2 regions of the Streptomyces sp. GL_148 genome follow, and region 1 is predicted to be linked to the other one. Evidence: riboswitches for the same ligand, from Rfam matches in the RefSeq annotation. Region 1 holds a riboswitch; the other holds the start of a gene.
The links. A riboswitch is a leader RNA that binds a small molecule or an ion and turns the genes downstream of it on or off. The one in region 1 is predicted to bind S-adenosylmethionine.

Region 1 (6,995 bases):
GGTGGCCTTCCTGTTCACGCTGTCGATGCTGGCGACGATCGGCTTCATCGCCTCGTTCGTGATCCTGCCGGTCGACAAGATCGTCTACATCTTCCCCATCGGGAAGGTGAGCGCTCTCAACTTCGCCCTGGGCGTGACCCTCGGCGTGGCCCTCTTCGCCATCGGCGCGGGCGCGGTCCACTGGGCCCGCACCCTGATGTCCGACGTGGAGGTCGCCGCCGAGCGCCACGAGATCGCGGCCCCGGCCGAGGTCAAGGCGCAGGTCCTGCAGGACTTCGCGGACGGCGCGCGCGAGTCGGCCATCGGCCGCCGCCCGCTCATCCGCAACACGATGTTCGGTGCGCTGGCCCTGCTGCCGCTCTCCGCCGTCGTGATCCTGCGCGACCTGGGCCCGCTGCCCGAGGACAAGCTGCGCAAGACCATCTGGGCGCGGGGCAAGATGCTCATCAACCAGAACACGATGGAGCCGCTCCGTCCCGAGGACATCGTGGTCGGCTCGCTGACCTTCGCCATGCCGGAAGGCCTGGAGGAGGACGCGCACGACTTCCAGACGCAGATCGCCAAGGCCGCCCTGATGATCGTCCGCATCCAGCCGGAAGACATCAAGGACAAGAAGGAACTGGAGTGGTCCCACGACGGGATCGTGGCCTACTCCAAGATCTGCACCCACGTCGGCTGCCCGATCAGCCTGTACGAGCAGCAGTCGCACCACGTGCTCTGCCCGTGCCACCAGTCCACCTTCGACCTCTCCGACGGCGCCCGAGTCATCTTCGGCCCGGCTGGTCACGCGCTCCCGCAGCTGCGGATCGGCGTCAATGACGAAGGTTTCCTCGAGGCGCTCGGCGACTTCGAAGAGCCCGTCGGTCCCTCATTCTGGGAGCGCGGATGAGCACTGCCACTCAAACCAAAGAGCGCAAGGCTCCGGCCGGCGAGCGCGTAGCCGACTGGGCCGACGGCCGGCTGGGCATCTACAGCCTCGCCAAGGCCAACATGCGCAAGATCTTCCCGGACCACTGGTCCTTCATGCTGGGCGAGATCTGCCTCTACAGCTTCATCATCCTCATCCTCACGGGTGTGTACCTGACGCTGTTCTTCCACCCGAGCATGAACGAAGTGCACTACGACGGTTCGTACATCCCCATGCAGGGTGTCGCGATGTCGGAGGCCTTCAAGTCGACCCTGGAAATCAGCTTCGACGTCCGTGGCGGTCTGCTCATCCGGCAGATCCACCACTGGTCGGCGCTGATCTTCATCGCGGCGATGCTCGTGCACATGATGCGCGTGTTCTTCACCGGCGCGTTCCGCAAGCCGCGTGAGGTCAACTGGGTCTTCGGCTTCCTGCTGCTGGTCCTCGGCATGTTCACCGGTTTCACCGGTTACTCCCTGCCGGACGACCTGCTCTCGGGCACCGGTGTCCGCTTCATGGAAGGCGCGATGCTGTCCGTGCCGATCGTGGGCACGTACCTGTCGTTCTTCTTCTTCGGTGGGGAGTTCCCCGGCGGCGACTTCGTGGGCCGGCTCTACTCGGTGCACATCCTGCTGCTGCCCGGCATCATGATGGGCCTGCTGGTGGCCCACCTGATCCTGGTCTTCTACCACAAGCACACCCAGTTCGCGGGCCCCGGCAAGACGGAGAAGAACGTCGTCGGCATGCCGCTGCTCCCGGTCTACATGGCCAAGGCCGGAGGCTTCTTCTTCCTGGTCTTCGGTGTCATCGCGCTGATCGCGGGCATCGCCTCGATCAACCCGATCTGGGCGCTCGGCCCGTACCGCCCGGACCACGTGTCCACCGGTGCGCAGCCCGACTGGTACATGGGCTTCTCCGAGGGCCTGATCCGTGCCATGCCCGGCTGGGAGATCAACCTGTGGGGCCACACCCTGGCCCTGGGCGTGTTCATTCCGTTCACGATCTTCCCGCTGGTCCTGGCGACCATCGCGGTCTACCCGTTCATCGAGTCCTGGGTCACCGGGGACAAGCGCGAGCACCACATCCTGGACCGCCCGCGCAACGCCCCGACCCGTACGGGCTTCGGTGTGGCATGGCTGACGTGGTACGTCATCCTGCTGATCGCCGGTGGAAACGACATGTTCGCGCAGTACTTCCACCTGTCGATCAACTCGATCACCTGGTTCGCCCGCATCGGGTTCTTCGTCGGTCCGGTCATCGCGTTCATCATCACCAAGCGGATCTGCCTCGGCCTCCAGCGCCGGGACCGGGACAAGGTGCTGCACGGTCGCGAGACCGGCATCATCAAGCGCCTGCCGCACGGTGAGTTCGTCGAGGTCCACGAGCCGCTCTCGCAGGGCAAGCTGCACACGCTCACCTCGTACGAGCAGTACGAGCCCGCCGAGATCGGCCCCACGGTCGACGAGAACGGTGTCGAGCGCAAGGTGAAGATGCTGGAGAAGCTCCGCGCCAAGCTCAGCAAGGGCTACTACGGGGAGAACAACCAGATCCCGAAGCCCACGGTCGAGGAGTACAAGGAGATCCAGAACGGCCACGGCCACCACTGATCTCCCGCATCACGGCTTCACGGCTTCAGAGCTTCACGATTCACGCAGTACGCATGACGCATGACTGCTTGAGGGACTGATTTCGGTCAGTCCTGGTGTCGCCACGGCGAGAGCCCCGTCCAGTGTCTGGACGGGGCTCTTTGCCGTCCCCGGGGCTGGATAGGCTGAAGCCCTTCCCCATTCGACGTGGAATCCTCGACGAGCAGCAGGAGCGGACCATGAACCTGGTGACCCCGGCAGGCGGCGACAGCGCGGCGGCCCGCGGTTGGCCGGGCGTTCTGGAGGCCCTGCTGACCGGCCGTGACCTCGGCGCCGACGACACGGCCTGGGCCATGGACCGGATCATGCGCGGGGAGGCCACCGACGCCCAGATCGCCGGCTTCGCGGTCGCGCTGCGGGCCAAGGGGGAGACCGTCTCCGAGATCAACGGCCTGGTCCGCGCCATGTACGAACACGCCAACCTGATCGAGGTGCCCGGCCGGACGGTGGACATCGTCGGCACCGGGGGCGACGGGGCCAAGACGGTCAACATCTCCACGATGTCGGCCATCGTGGTGGCCGGTACGGGCGCCAAGGTGGTCAAGCACGGCAACCGGGCCTCGTCCTCCGCGAGCGGCTCCTCGGACGTCCTGGAGAAGCTGGGCGTCAACCTCGACCTCACCCCCGCGCGGGTGGTGGAGGTGGCCGAGGAAGCCGGGATCACCTTCTGCTTCGCGGTCAAGTTCCACCCCGCGCTGCGGCACGTGGCGGCGGCCCGCCGGGAGCTCGGCATCCGGACCACCTTCAACTTCCTCGGCCCGCTGACCAACCCGGCGAGGGTCCGGGCGCAGGCCACCGGCGTGGCCGACGCGCGGGTGGCCCCGATCGTCGCGGGCGTCCTGGCGGAGCGGGGCTCCTCGGCGCTGGTCTTCCGCGGTGACGACGGGCTCGACGAGCTCACCACCACGGCGACCTCCCGGGTCTGGTGGGTCCGCGACGGCGAGGTCAGGGAGCAGGGCTTCGACCCGCGCGACATCGGCATCCCGCTGGTGGACGTCTCCGCGCTGGCCGGCGCGGACGCCTCGTTCAACGCGGACGTCGCCCGCCGCCTGCTGGCCGGCGAGACCGGCCCGGTCCGCGACGCGGTGCTCCTGAACTCGGCGGCGGCCCTGGTCGCGCTGGACCCGGGCCCGGGCACCCTGGAGGAGCAGCTCGCCGCCGGTGTCCTCCGGGCGGCGGAGTCGGTGGACTCGGGCGCGGCCCGGGCCGCGCTGGCCCGCTGGGTGGCGGCGAGCAACGCGTAGCCGCTACGGCGTCTGGCCGATCCGACGGGATCCGGCCAAGATCCAGCACTGACCCCGGTCCGCCATGTGGACCGGGGTCTTGCGTTCGGAAGATCGTGTGGCAGGATGCTCCTCAGGTCACGAGTGACAGCGTTTAGGCCCCGGCTTGCTGTCCGGCAACCCTCCTTCCGTGGCGGGGTGCCCCGGGTGATGACCAGGCCGTAGGCAGTGAGGTCTACGGCAAGCGCGGATCCCTCACACCTCCTATTGGGGTGTCGGGCCAGGGATCCTGGTCTTCTGAGGAGCGTTTTCCGTGAGCAAGCGAATGCGATAGGGCGACTCCGCCCCTTCTTCACCCCTCGGAACAGGGTCACTTCCGCGTACCCGCAGCACGCCTGCGGCAGCACATCTGCGCGCGGCGGCCGATCCGCATTCCGGGGCACTCCCGTACCCCGAACGGCCGCAGCGCCGTATCCGCGTACGGGCACACCGAAGCCATTCACACCTGCCTGCCGGGAGATACCGCCATGTCCGCAACCCTGTCTGCGTCCCTTAACTCTGGCACTGCTGCCGCCGTCACCGCCGCCGTCACCTCTGTGGCCGGGGGCCCTGCCTGTGCCGAGCCGCTGGCGGTCCTCGGCCGTGAGGTCACCGTGCCGCTCGTCACCGGCGGCGAGGTCACCTACGCCGCCCTCGACTACGCGGCCAGCGCTCCCGCGCTGCAGCGGGTCTGGGACGACGTGGCCGCGTACGCCCCGTACTACGGCAGCGTCCACCGCGGCGCCGGGTACCTCTCGCAGCTCTCCACCGACCTGTTCGAGCAGAGCCGGGTCACGGTCGCCCAGTTCCTCGACTGCCGCCCCTCCGACCAGGTGATCTTCACCCGGTCCACCACCGACTCCCTCAACCTGCTGGCCGCCGTGCTCCCGGCCGACTGCCAGGTCTTCGTCTTCGAGACCGAGCACCACGCCTCGCTGCTCCCGTGGACGAACGCCCAGGTCACCTACCTCAACGCCCCCCGCACCCCGGACGAGGCCGTCGCCACCCTGGAGCGCGCACTCGCCGACCGCACGGCATCAATTGAAGAGGGCTACGGCCCGGCGCTGGTCTGCGTCACCGGCGCCTCCAACGTCACCGGCGAGCTGTGGCCCGTCAAGGAACTCGCCGCCGCCGCGCACGCCCAAGGCGCCCGCATCGTCCTGGACGCCGCCCAGCTGGCCCCGCACCACCCCGTCTCCGTCCAGGACCTCGACGTGGACTGGGTCGCCTTCTCCGGACACAAGCTCTACGCCCCCTTCGGCTCGGGCGTGCTCGCCGGCCGCGCGGACTGGCTCCAGGAGGCCGACCCGTACCTCGCGGGCGGCGGCGCCTCGCGCAAGGTGGCCCGCCGTGAGGACGGCGGCGTGGACGTCGAGTGGCACACCACGGCCGCGCGCCACGAGGCCGGCTCCCCGAACGTCATCGGCGTCTACTCCATCGCCTCCGCCTGCAAGGCGCTGAAGGAAGCCGGCTTCGAGACCCTCGTCGCCCGCGAGCAGCGCCTCATCACCAAGGTCCGGGCTGGCCTCGCCGAGGTCCCGGCGGTCCGCGTCCTGTCCCTCTTCGGCGACGACGCCCCCCGCGTCGGCGTCATCTCCTTCGTCGTCGACGGCTGGAACAGCTCGCACTTCGCGGCCGCGCTCTCCGCCGAGTACGGCATCGGCGTCCGCGACGGCCTGTTCTGTGCGCACCCGCTGGTCCGCACCCTGCTCGGCAGCGAGCCGCAGGCCCAGGGCGAGTGCGGAGCCCCGGAGGCGGCCCCGGGGGAGCGGTCCCTGAACGCGATCCGCGTCAGCTTCGGCGCCGGCACCCCCGACGAGCACGTGGAGCGCTTCGTCCGCGCGGTGAAGGAGCTCGTCGCGGACGGCGCCAAGTGGCAGTACCGCACCGAAGAGGGCCGCTGCGTCCCCGCGGTCTGAGAGGTGACGGGGCATGACCTAATGGGACCCGATCCCGACTGGCCGCGCCCTGGTGGGCGAACCGCCAGCCCATGACACCCGCGCAGGCCCGGCCCACGCCCTCATCTGCGCGGCCGACTGCGAACCGTTCAAGGGGTACGGGGGCGACGGCGATGTCCACTGGAGCCCGTCGGCGGCCCGGGACTGGTGGCGGGACCGTGCCCGGGTCCGGGAACGGGCGATGGCCGGACCGCGGGGGCCGGCTGCCCTGCGGGGGCTGTCCCCTACCCGCCCTTCCACCATCCCCCAGACTCCGTCCGGGGGGACCCCCAGCAGGGCTCCGCCCTGACCCGGTCCTCAAACGCCGGACGGCTGGATTGGCGCGCCCGGGCTCGGTGCCGGCTGAAGCCCGGGACGGTCGCCCGAGACCTGCTGACGTTCCCCGGCCGGCCAGGCCCTACGCGTCGAGGCCGATCGCGAAGGCTGCTTCCAGGTCGTGCTGGGAGTACGTGCGGAACGCCACGTGCGTGTCCGTCGCCTCGACGCCCGGGATCTTGCTGATGCGGCCGGGGATGATGTCGGCCAGGTCCTCGTGCCGGGACACCCGGACCAGCGCGATGAGGTCGTAGGTGCCCGTGACCGAGTAGACCTCGCTGACGCTGTCCAGCGCGGCGATGGCCTCGGCGATCTCGGGGATCCGGTCCACGCTGGTCTTGATGAGCACGAGTGCGGTGATCACGGTTGGCTCTCTCCCTCGACGGCAGTCACTGGTCGGCTCACTCTAGTCCCACCCCGGTAGCGGGCCCACGCGTAGAGGAAGCCCACCGAGAAGCCCACCACGTGGGCCAGATAGGCGACTCCCGGCCCGCTCGCCGCCCGGTGCGCCGCCAGCCACTGCAGGCCGAACCAGAACATCAGCACGATCCACGAGGGGAAGCGCAGCGGCAGGAAGAAGAGGAACGGGAACAGGCTCGTCACCCGCGCCTTGGGGAAGAGGTACAGGAAGGCGCCCAGGACCGCGGAGATCGCCCCGGAGGCCCCGACCAGGGTCTGGTCCGAGGAGGCGTAGGCCGCGGCGTACGCCGCCAGGGCCAGGTAGCCCGTACAGACGTAGAAGCAGAGGAACCCGGCCCGGCCCATGCGCCGCTCCGTCATCGCCCCGAAGACGTAGAGGAAGAGCATGTTGCCCAGCAGGTGCAGCCAGCTCCCGTGGACGAACAGGGCCGTGAGGGGAGTGAGCGCCACCCGGCCCGAGCCGGTGAAGAGCTCGTCGGGGACCACG
Region 2 (6,995 bases), 1.8 Mb from region 1:
GCCGTGCAGCCGGGCGGACAGCCCGAGAAGACCCTCGCGGACCTCGCGGAGATGGCGCGCAAGGCGGATTCCCACTGATCCGGGGCGGGCGCGGGCTGTCGTAGGGCGGAGTTAATCTGGCCGTATGACGGACGCGGACGAGAGGCCGCCGGCCGGGCTGAGCGCCGACGAGGCGGCCGTACTGGCCTACGAAGGCCGCACCTGGCCCGGACCGGGCGCCAAGGAGCGGGCCATACGGGAAGGACTGGGGATGCCCCCGGTCCGGTACTACCAGCTGCTCAACGCGCTGATGGACGACCCCAGGGCACTGCGGCACGCACCGGGCACGGTGAACCGCCTGCGGCGCATCCGCGAGGCCCAGCGGGCGAGGCGGTAGCTGCGGGGCCGCGCGCCGTAGCCGTGGCCCCGTTGGGCCGTTAGGGTCGTGCGTATGGGGAGCCATCCGCACGATCTGCCGATGCCCGTCACCACCGCCGGACGCGAGGGACTCGAAGCCCTCCTCCGCGCACCGCGCCGCTGCGTCATCGCCCTCGACTTCGACGGCACCCTCGCCGACATCGTCCCCGACCCCGACCAGGCACGGGCCCACCCCGGAGCCGTCCCCGCGCTGGCCGCCCTCGCCCCCGAGGTCGGCTCCATCGCGGTCGTCACCGGCCGGCCGGCCGGGGTCGCCGTCCGCTACGGGGGCTTCGCCGGAGTCCCCGGCCTCGAACACCTGGTGGTCCTCGGGCACTACGGGGCCGAGCGCTGGGACGCCGTGAGCGGCATCGTGCACGCCCCGGCCGAGCATCCGGGGGTGGCGGCGGTCCGGGCGGAGCTGCCCGGGTTCCTGGACGCGATCGGTGCGTGGCGCGGGACGTGGATCGAGGAGAAGGGCCAGGCACTGGCCGTCCACACCCGCCGCGCGGCCGACCCGGAAGCCGCCTTCGCGGCCCTGCGCGAGCCCCTGGCGGGGCTGGCGGCCCGGCACGGCCTGATGGTCGAACCGGGCCGGGCCGTACTGGAGCTGCGGCCGCCGGGGATGGACAAGGGCGTCGCCCTCACGGAGTACCTCACGGAGGTGGGGGCGGAGGCGGTGCTCTACGCCGGCGACGACCTCGGGGACCTGGCTGCCTACTCGGCGGTGGAGAAGCTGCGGGCCGGGGGCATGCCGGGGCTGCTCCTGTGCAGTGGCTCGGCCGAGGTCCCGGAACTCGCCGCCCGCGCGGACCTGACCCTGTCCGGCCCGTCCCAGGTCGTCACCTTCCTGTCCGCCCTGGCCGCGGCGCTCCCTCCTTCTTGACGCGCCGCTCGCGCGGCTCGGCCCTGGCGGGCCGCACCTTCTTGACGCGTCCCTCGCACCGCTGCGCGGGCTTCGCGCCGCTGCGCCGGACTCCGTCCGGCGGTGGCCGGTCGGCGGTGCCGCCACTGCCGTCTGGGGCGGGGGCCGGTGGGCGGGTGCGGCTGGTTGGTCCCTGCGGGGCTGGGTCCCCTACCCACCCTTCGCCCGTTCCCCGGGCTGCGCCCGGACCCTTGCCGGGTGCGGCGCCGTTGCCGGGGGCCAGCCCCCGGGGCCCCCGCGCCTCAAGCGCCGGCGGGGCTGGAATTGCCCTCCGGGCAATCCAGCGCGCCGTGCACTGCGTGCACGTTCAGGCTGACGCCGGCCGAATCCAGCCTCGCCGGCGTTTGAGGCGCGGGGTCTGGGGCGGAGCCCCAGGGGGTCCGGGCGCAGCCCGGTACCCCCTCCCAGCCCGTCCGGCGCTTGAGGACCGGGTCCGGGCTGGCCCGGGGAACGGTGGAAGGGCGGGTAGGGGACTCCGCCCCGCGCAGCGGCAAGGGTTGCTGCGGGGACTCCGCCCCGCGCAGCGGCAAAGGTCGCTGCGGGGGACTCCGCCCCGTGCCGGGAGGGTCAGGCGCGCAGGGCGTCCAGTTGGGACGTGAGCCATTGGGCCGGGGGGAGGGCGGTGGCGGCCACCGCGAGGCGCTTCGTGCGGTCCGCGCGCTCCGCCGCCGGCATGGAGAGGGCCGCGTGCAACGCCTCCGCCGTGGCCGTCACGTCGTACGGGTTCACCGTCAGCGCGTCCGCGCGCAGCTCCTCGTATGCCCCCGCCCCGGTGGACAGCACCAGCACGCACCCCGCCTCCGAGACCACCGGGATCTCCTTCGCGACGAGGTTCATGCCGTCCCGCACCGGATTGACCAGCGCCACGTCCGCCAGCCGGTACGCGGCCAGCGACCGCGCGAAGTCGTCCTCCACGGAGACCAGCACCGGCTGCCAGTCGGCCGCGGCGAACTCCGTGTTGATCGCCGCGGCCAGCTCCCGTACCGACTCGGTGTACTCCCGGTAGACGGCCAGGTCCTGCCGGGACGGGTAGGCGGAGGCCAGATGGACCACCCGGCCGCGCCATTCGGGGTGGACCGTCAGCAGCTCCCGGTACGCCAGCAGCCCCCGCAGGATGTTCTTCGACAGCTCCGTGCGGTCCACCCGGACGATCGTCTTCAGCCCGCCGACCTCCGCCCGCAGCGCCGCCAGCTTGTCGTCCACCTCCGGCCGGTGCGCGAGCCCGCGCAGCTCGTCCCCGTCCACGCCGAGCGGGTACGGGGTCACCGAGGTGAACCGCTTCTCCTCGTACTTCCCGCGGTCCGCGAGCAGCTTGCGGTGCCACACCCCGGCCTGTCCGTCCCGGGGAAAGAAGGGGTCCGCGATGCCGGTCGCATCATCGAGGTGCGCGCCGGCGATGAAGTTGTCCGCCCACCCCCAGGTGTGGAACCCCAGCCGGTCCGCCCCGAGCATCCCCCACACCAACTGGCTCCGGATGTCCGCCGGGAGCATCTCCAGGAACTCCCGCGAGGCCCACGGCGTGTGCGTGAAGTGCCCGATCCGCAGGTCGGGGCGGAACTCCCGGAGCATCCCGGGGGCCAGGGCCAGGTGGTAGTCCTGGATCAGGACCGCCGCGCCCTCGGCCGCCTCCTCCGCCAGCGCCGCCGCGAAGGCCTCGTTGTACGTGACGTACGAGGCCCAGCGCCGCCGGAACTCCGCGTCGAAGACCGGCTCGCGGGGGACGTCGTACAGGTGGTGGTGGAGGAACCACAGCACCGAGTTCGCGATGCCGTTGTACGCGGCGTCGTAGACCTCGGGGTCGATGTCGAGCATGCGCACGCCCGGCTCGGCGACCCCCCGCCGTACCGCCTCCCGGTCCGCGTCGGACAGGGCCGCGCAGATCCACAGCGCCCCCGGCTGCTCCGCGAGGGCCGCGGAGAGGCCGGAGACGAGGCCGCCCCCGCCGCGGCGGGCACTGAGCGTGCCGGCCGCGTCGAGGGCGTACGAGAGGGGGCCGCGATTCGCGGCGACGAGCACCTGGGAAGCCATGCGGCGAACCTAGCCCGCCTCGCCTCCGGTCAAACGTCAGCGCCTGCGTGTGCGCCGGACCGAGAGGAAGAGCACACCGCCGATCCGGGCGTTACGCCACGCGACGGTGCGCGTACTCCTCGATGTCGAGCATCGGCGGCCGCTCCTCGGTGTCCACGGCGTAGGTGTGCGGCACGAACCCCTCCGGGCCGCGCTCGAACTGCGTCAGCTCGGGGCGTACGAGGTGCCCGCGCGAGAGCCTCACCTGCGCCGTGCGGTAGATCGCGGCGGCCATCCGTCCCAGCGCCTGGCCGTCCTGGTGCCGGTGCAGCCGTACGCCCACGTCCACCTGGGCCAGCGCGTCCAGCCCGGCCGTGTGCAGCGCGTCCACCAGCAGGCCCAGCTCGACCCCGTAGCCCACGGGGAACGGCAGCCGCTCCAGCAGCTCGCGGCGTACGGCGTACTCGCCGCCCAGCGGCTGGACGAAGCCGGCCAGCTGCGGCCAGTGGAGGTTGAGCAGGGGGCGGGCCACCAGCTCCGTGACCCGGCCGCCCTGGCCGTGGCCCTTGGCGGAGGCCGGGGCGGCCGGGTCGCCGAACTCCTGGCCGAGGGGTCGGTCGTACATCGCCTTGACGAACCGCACGTCCGGATCGGTGAGCAGCGGGCCGACGATCCCGGAGACGAAGGAGGCCGAGAAGTCGCGCAGATCGGCGTCCACGAAGCAGACGACGTCACCGGTGGTGACCAGCAGCGAGCGCCACAGCACCTCGCCCTTGCCGGGCAGTGCCGGGATCCGCGGCAGGACCTCGTCGCGGTGCACCACCCGGGCCCCGGCCTTGGCCGCGACCTCCGCGGTGCGGTCTGTGGAGCCCGAGTCGATCACGACGAGCTCGTCCACCAGGGGCACCGGCAAGCCCTCGATCAGATCGCGTCGGATCACCTCGACGATCTCGCCGACCGTCGCCTCCTCGTTCAGCGCCGGCAACACCACGCTCACCGTGGTCCCCGCTGCCCGCTTGGCCGAAAGCAGCTGGCCGAGCGGTCGGTCGGCGGCTGACCAGGAGCGGTCTGCCAGCCAGCGCTCCACCTCTTCCAGCACCTTCAGCACTCCCTGGTTCTTCACTGGTTTGGACCGAAATATGATCCATCTCGCGGTTCGGACGGCTGTCTCAACCGTCCGGGCCTTCGGTTACAGTCTTGAACAACGCGAAGGTCCACCGCATGCCGGGGGTCCCCGCGTACAAACGCACCGGCGCGCCGCAGAGCGCGTGTGCCGGTGCCATACCGCTCATCCAGAGGGGCAGAGGGACACGGCCCGTTGAAGCCCCGGCAACCCTCCAGTCGGTTCTCGCGATCGCGCATTCCAGCGCCGCCAGCGAGGTCCCCGGCTAGGGAAGGTGCCAATTCCGTCTCATGGCGAAGTGCGCCATGGGGAAGATGAGGAGAAAGGGCCTCGCCATCATGGCTGCACAGTCTGTCGCAACCTCTGCCGAAACCGTTGAAATCAATACTGTCGTTGAAGCTGGCACCGTCGGCACCTCTGTCGATCTCGGTCCCGCCACCGGCCTTTCCTGTCGTGAGTGCGGTACCCGCTTCGAGCTCGGCCCGATCTTCGCCTGCGCCGAGTGCTTCGGCCCGCTCGAAGTCGCCTACGACCTGCCGCTCGGTGACCCGGAAGCCCTGCGCGCCGCCATCGAGGCCGGCCCGAACAACATCTGGCGCTACGCGCCGCTGCTGCCCGTCCCGGCGGACGTGGCCTCCAAGCCGAGCCTGAACCCCGGCTTCACCAAGCTCGTGGACGCGGCCAACCTGGCCAAGGAGCTCGGCGTCACCGGCAAGCTGTACGTCAAGGACGACTCCGGCAACCCGACGCACTCCTTCAAGGACCGCGTCGTGGCCATCGCCGTCGAGGCCGCCCGCGCCTTCGGCTTCACCACCCTCTCCTGCTCCTCCACCGGCAACCTGGCCGGCGCCGTCGGCGCCGCGGCCGCGCGCGCCGGCTTCCGCTCCTGCGTGTTCATCCCGCACGACCTGGAGCAGGGCAAGGTCGTCATGGCCGGTGTCTACGGTGGTGACCTCGTCGGCATCGAGGGCAACTACGACGACGTCAACCGCTTCTGCTCCGAGCTCATCGGCGACCCGCTGGGCGAGGGCTGGGGCTTCGTCAACGTCAACCTGCGCCCGTACTACGGCGAGGGTTCCAAGACCCTGGCGTACGAGATCTGCGAGCAGCTCGGCTGGCAGCTGCCCGACCAGATCGTCATCCCGATCGCGTCCGGCTCGCAGCTCACGAAGATCGACAAGGGTCTGCAGGAGCTGATCAAGCTCGGTCTCGTCGAGGACAAGCCGTACAAGATCTTCGGCGCCCAGGCCGAAGGCTGCTCGCCCGTCTCGACCGCCTTCAAGGCCGGTCACGAGGTGGTCCGCCCGCAGAAGCCGAACACCATCGCCAAGTCGCTGGCCATCGGCAACCCGGCGGACGGCCCGTACGTCCTGGACATCGCGCGCCGCACCGGCGGCTTCGTCGAGGACGTCAACGACGAGCAGGTCGTCGAGGCCATCAAGATCCTCGCCCAGACCGAGGGCATCTTCGCCGAGACCGCGGGCGGCGTGACCGTCGGCGTCACGAAGAAGCTCATCGAGAACGGGCAGCTCGACCCCACGCTGACCACCGTGGTCCTGAACACCGGTGACGGCCTCAAGACCCTGGAGGCGGTGGCCGAAGGTGGTGGCCAGACCGCCACCATCCGCCCGAGCCTGGACGCGTTCCGCGCCGCCAACCTGGCCTGATCTCTCTCCCTGCACACCGGAAAGGCAGTAGCGCCATGAGCGTCAACGTCCGCATCCCCACCATCCTGCGCACCTACACCGGCGGCCAGGCCGAGGTCCCCGCCGAGGGCGCGACCCTCGAAGAGGTCATCCAGTCGCTGGAGGCCAGCCACCCCGGCATCGCCGCGCGCGTCCTGGACGACCAGGGCAAGCTGCGCCGCTTCGTCAACGTCTACGTCAACGACGACGACGTGCGCTTCGAGGGTGGGCTGCAGACGTCCACCCCGGACGGCGCGGGCATCTCGATCATCCCCGCCGTCGCGGGCGGCTGCTGAGCGGCCAACGGCTCGTAGAAACTGAATTGCCCCCTCCGTTACTAAACGGAGGGGGCAATTCTGCTTGGTTGGGCGCGGTAGAGTTGGGGAAGTCCCCTCCGCTGTTCTTGCCCGCCGCATATGAGCGGGTCGCGAGAGGGTTGACATTGAGTCAACATGCAAGTGCGCTATGGGTCCTTGGCGTGGTTTGTCCGGCCCGAGTTGCCCAGGAATATTCCGGGTTTTCACCCTATTTCAATCTTTTGGCGTGTCCAGAATTCTCGTCGGAATGACCTGTTGCAGACAGCAGCGGTGCGGATACATTCAGCCCCGGTCGAGGCGTTCCGGCGCAAGTTCTGACCCGGGACCGCGAAGTGCGGTCCTGCGCAAGGGCCAGTAATAGGGGAGTTAGGCATGGCTCAGGGCACCGTCAAGTGGTTCAACGCGGAGAAGGGCTACGGCTTCATCGCGGTCGACGGTGGTGCGGATGTGTTCGTCCACTACAGCGCCATCCAGATGGACGGGTACCGCACCCTTGAAGAGGGTCAGCGGGTCGAGTTCGAGATCTCGCAGGGCCAGAAGGG

Region 2: another riboswitch for S-adenosylmethionine. It lies ahead of thrC (threonine synthase); the one in region 1 lies ahead of AC3IYI_RS10675 (aminotransferase class V-fold PLP-dependent enzyme).

What each region holds. Positions count from the first base shown of each region.
Region 1 covers NZ_CM174396.1:2,328,287-2,335,281, reverse strand. Annotated here, with positions in the region: gene qcrA (cytochrome bc1 complex Rieske iron-sulfur subunit) at 1-889, shown strand, start outside; gene qcrB (cytochrome bc1 complex cytochrome b subunit) at 886-2,514, shown strand; gene trpD (anthranilate phosphoribosyltransferase) at 2,733-3,797, shown strand; SAM riboswitch class IV at 3,913-4,029, shown strand; gene AC3IYI_RS10675 (aminotransferase class V-fold PLP-dependent enzyme) at 4,304-5,734, shown strand; gene AC3IYI_RS10670 (Lrp/AsnC family transcriptional regulator) at 6,171-6,452, opposite strand; gene AC3IYI_RS10665 (rhomboid family intramembrane serine protease) at 6,449-6,995, opposite strand, start outside.
Region 2 covers NZ_CM174396.1:4,109,781-4,116,775, reverse strand. Annotated here, with positions in the region: gene AC3IYI_RS18910 (extracellular solute-binding protein) at 1-78, shown strand, start outside; gene AC3IYI_RS18905 (DUF3263 domain-containing protein) at 125-376, shown strand; gene otsB (trehalose-phosphatase) at 431-1,282, shown strand; gene AC3IYI_RS18895 (alpha,alpha-trehalose-phosphate synthase (UDP-forming)) at 1,889-3,349, opposite strand; gene AC3IYI_RS18890 (glucosyl-3-phosphoglycerate synthase) at 3,441-4,427, opposite strand; SAM riboswitch class I at 4,614-4,772, shown strand; gene thrC (threonine synthase) at 4,790-6,118, shown strand; gene AC3IYI_RS18880 (MoaD/ThiS family protein) at 6,154-6,432, shown strand; gene AC3IYI_RS18875 (cold-shock protein) at 6,826-6,995, shown strand, end outside.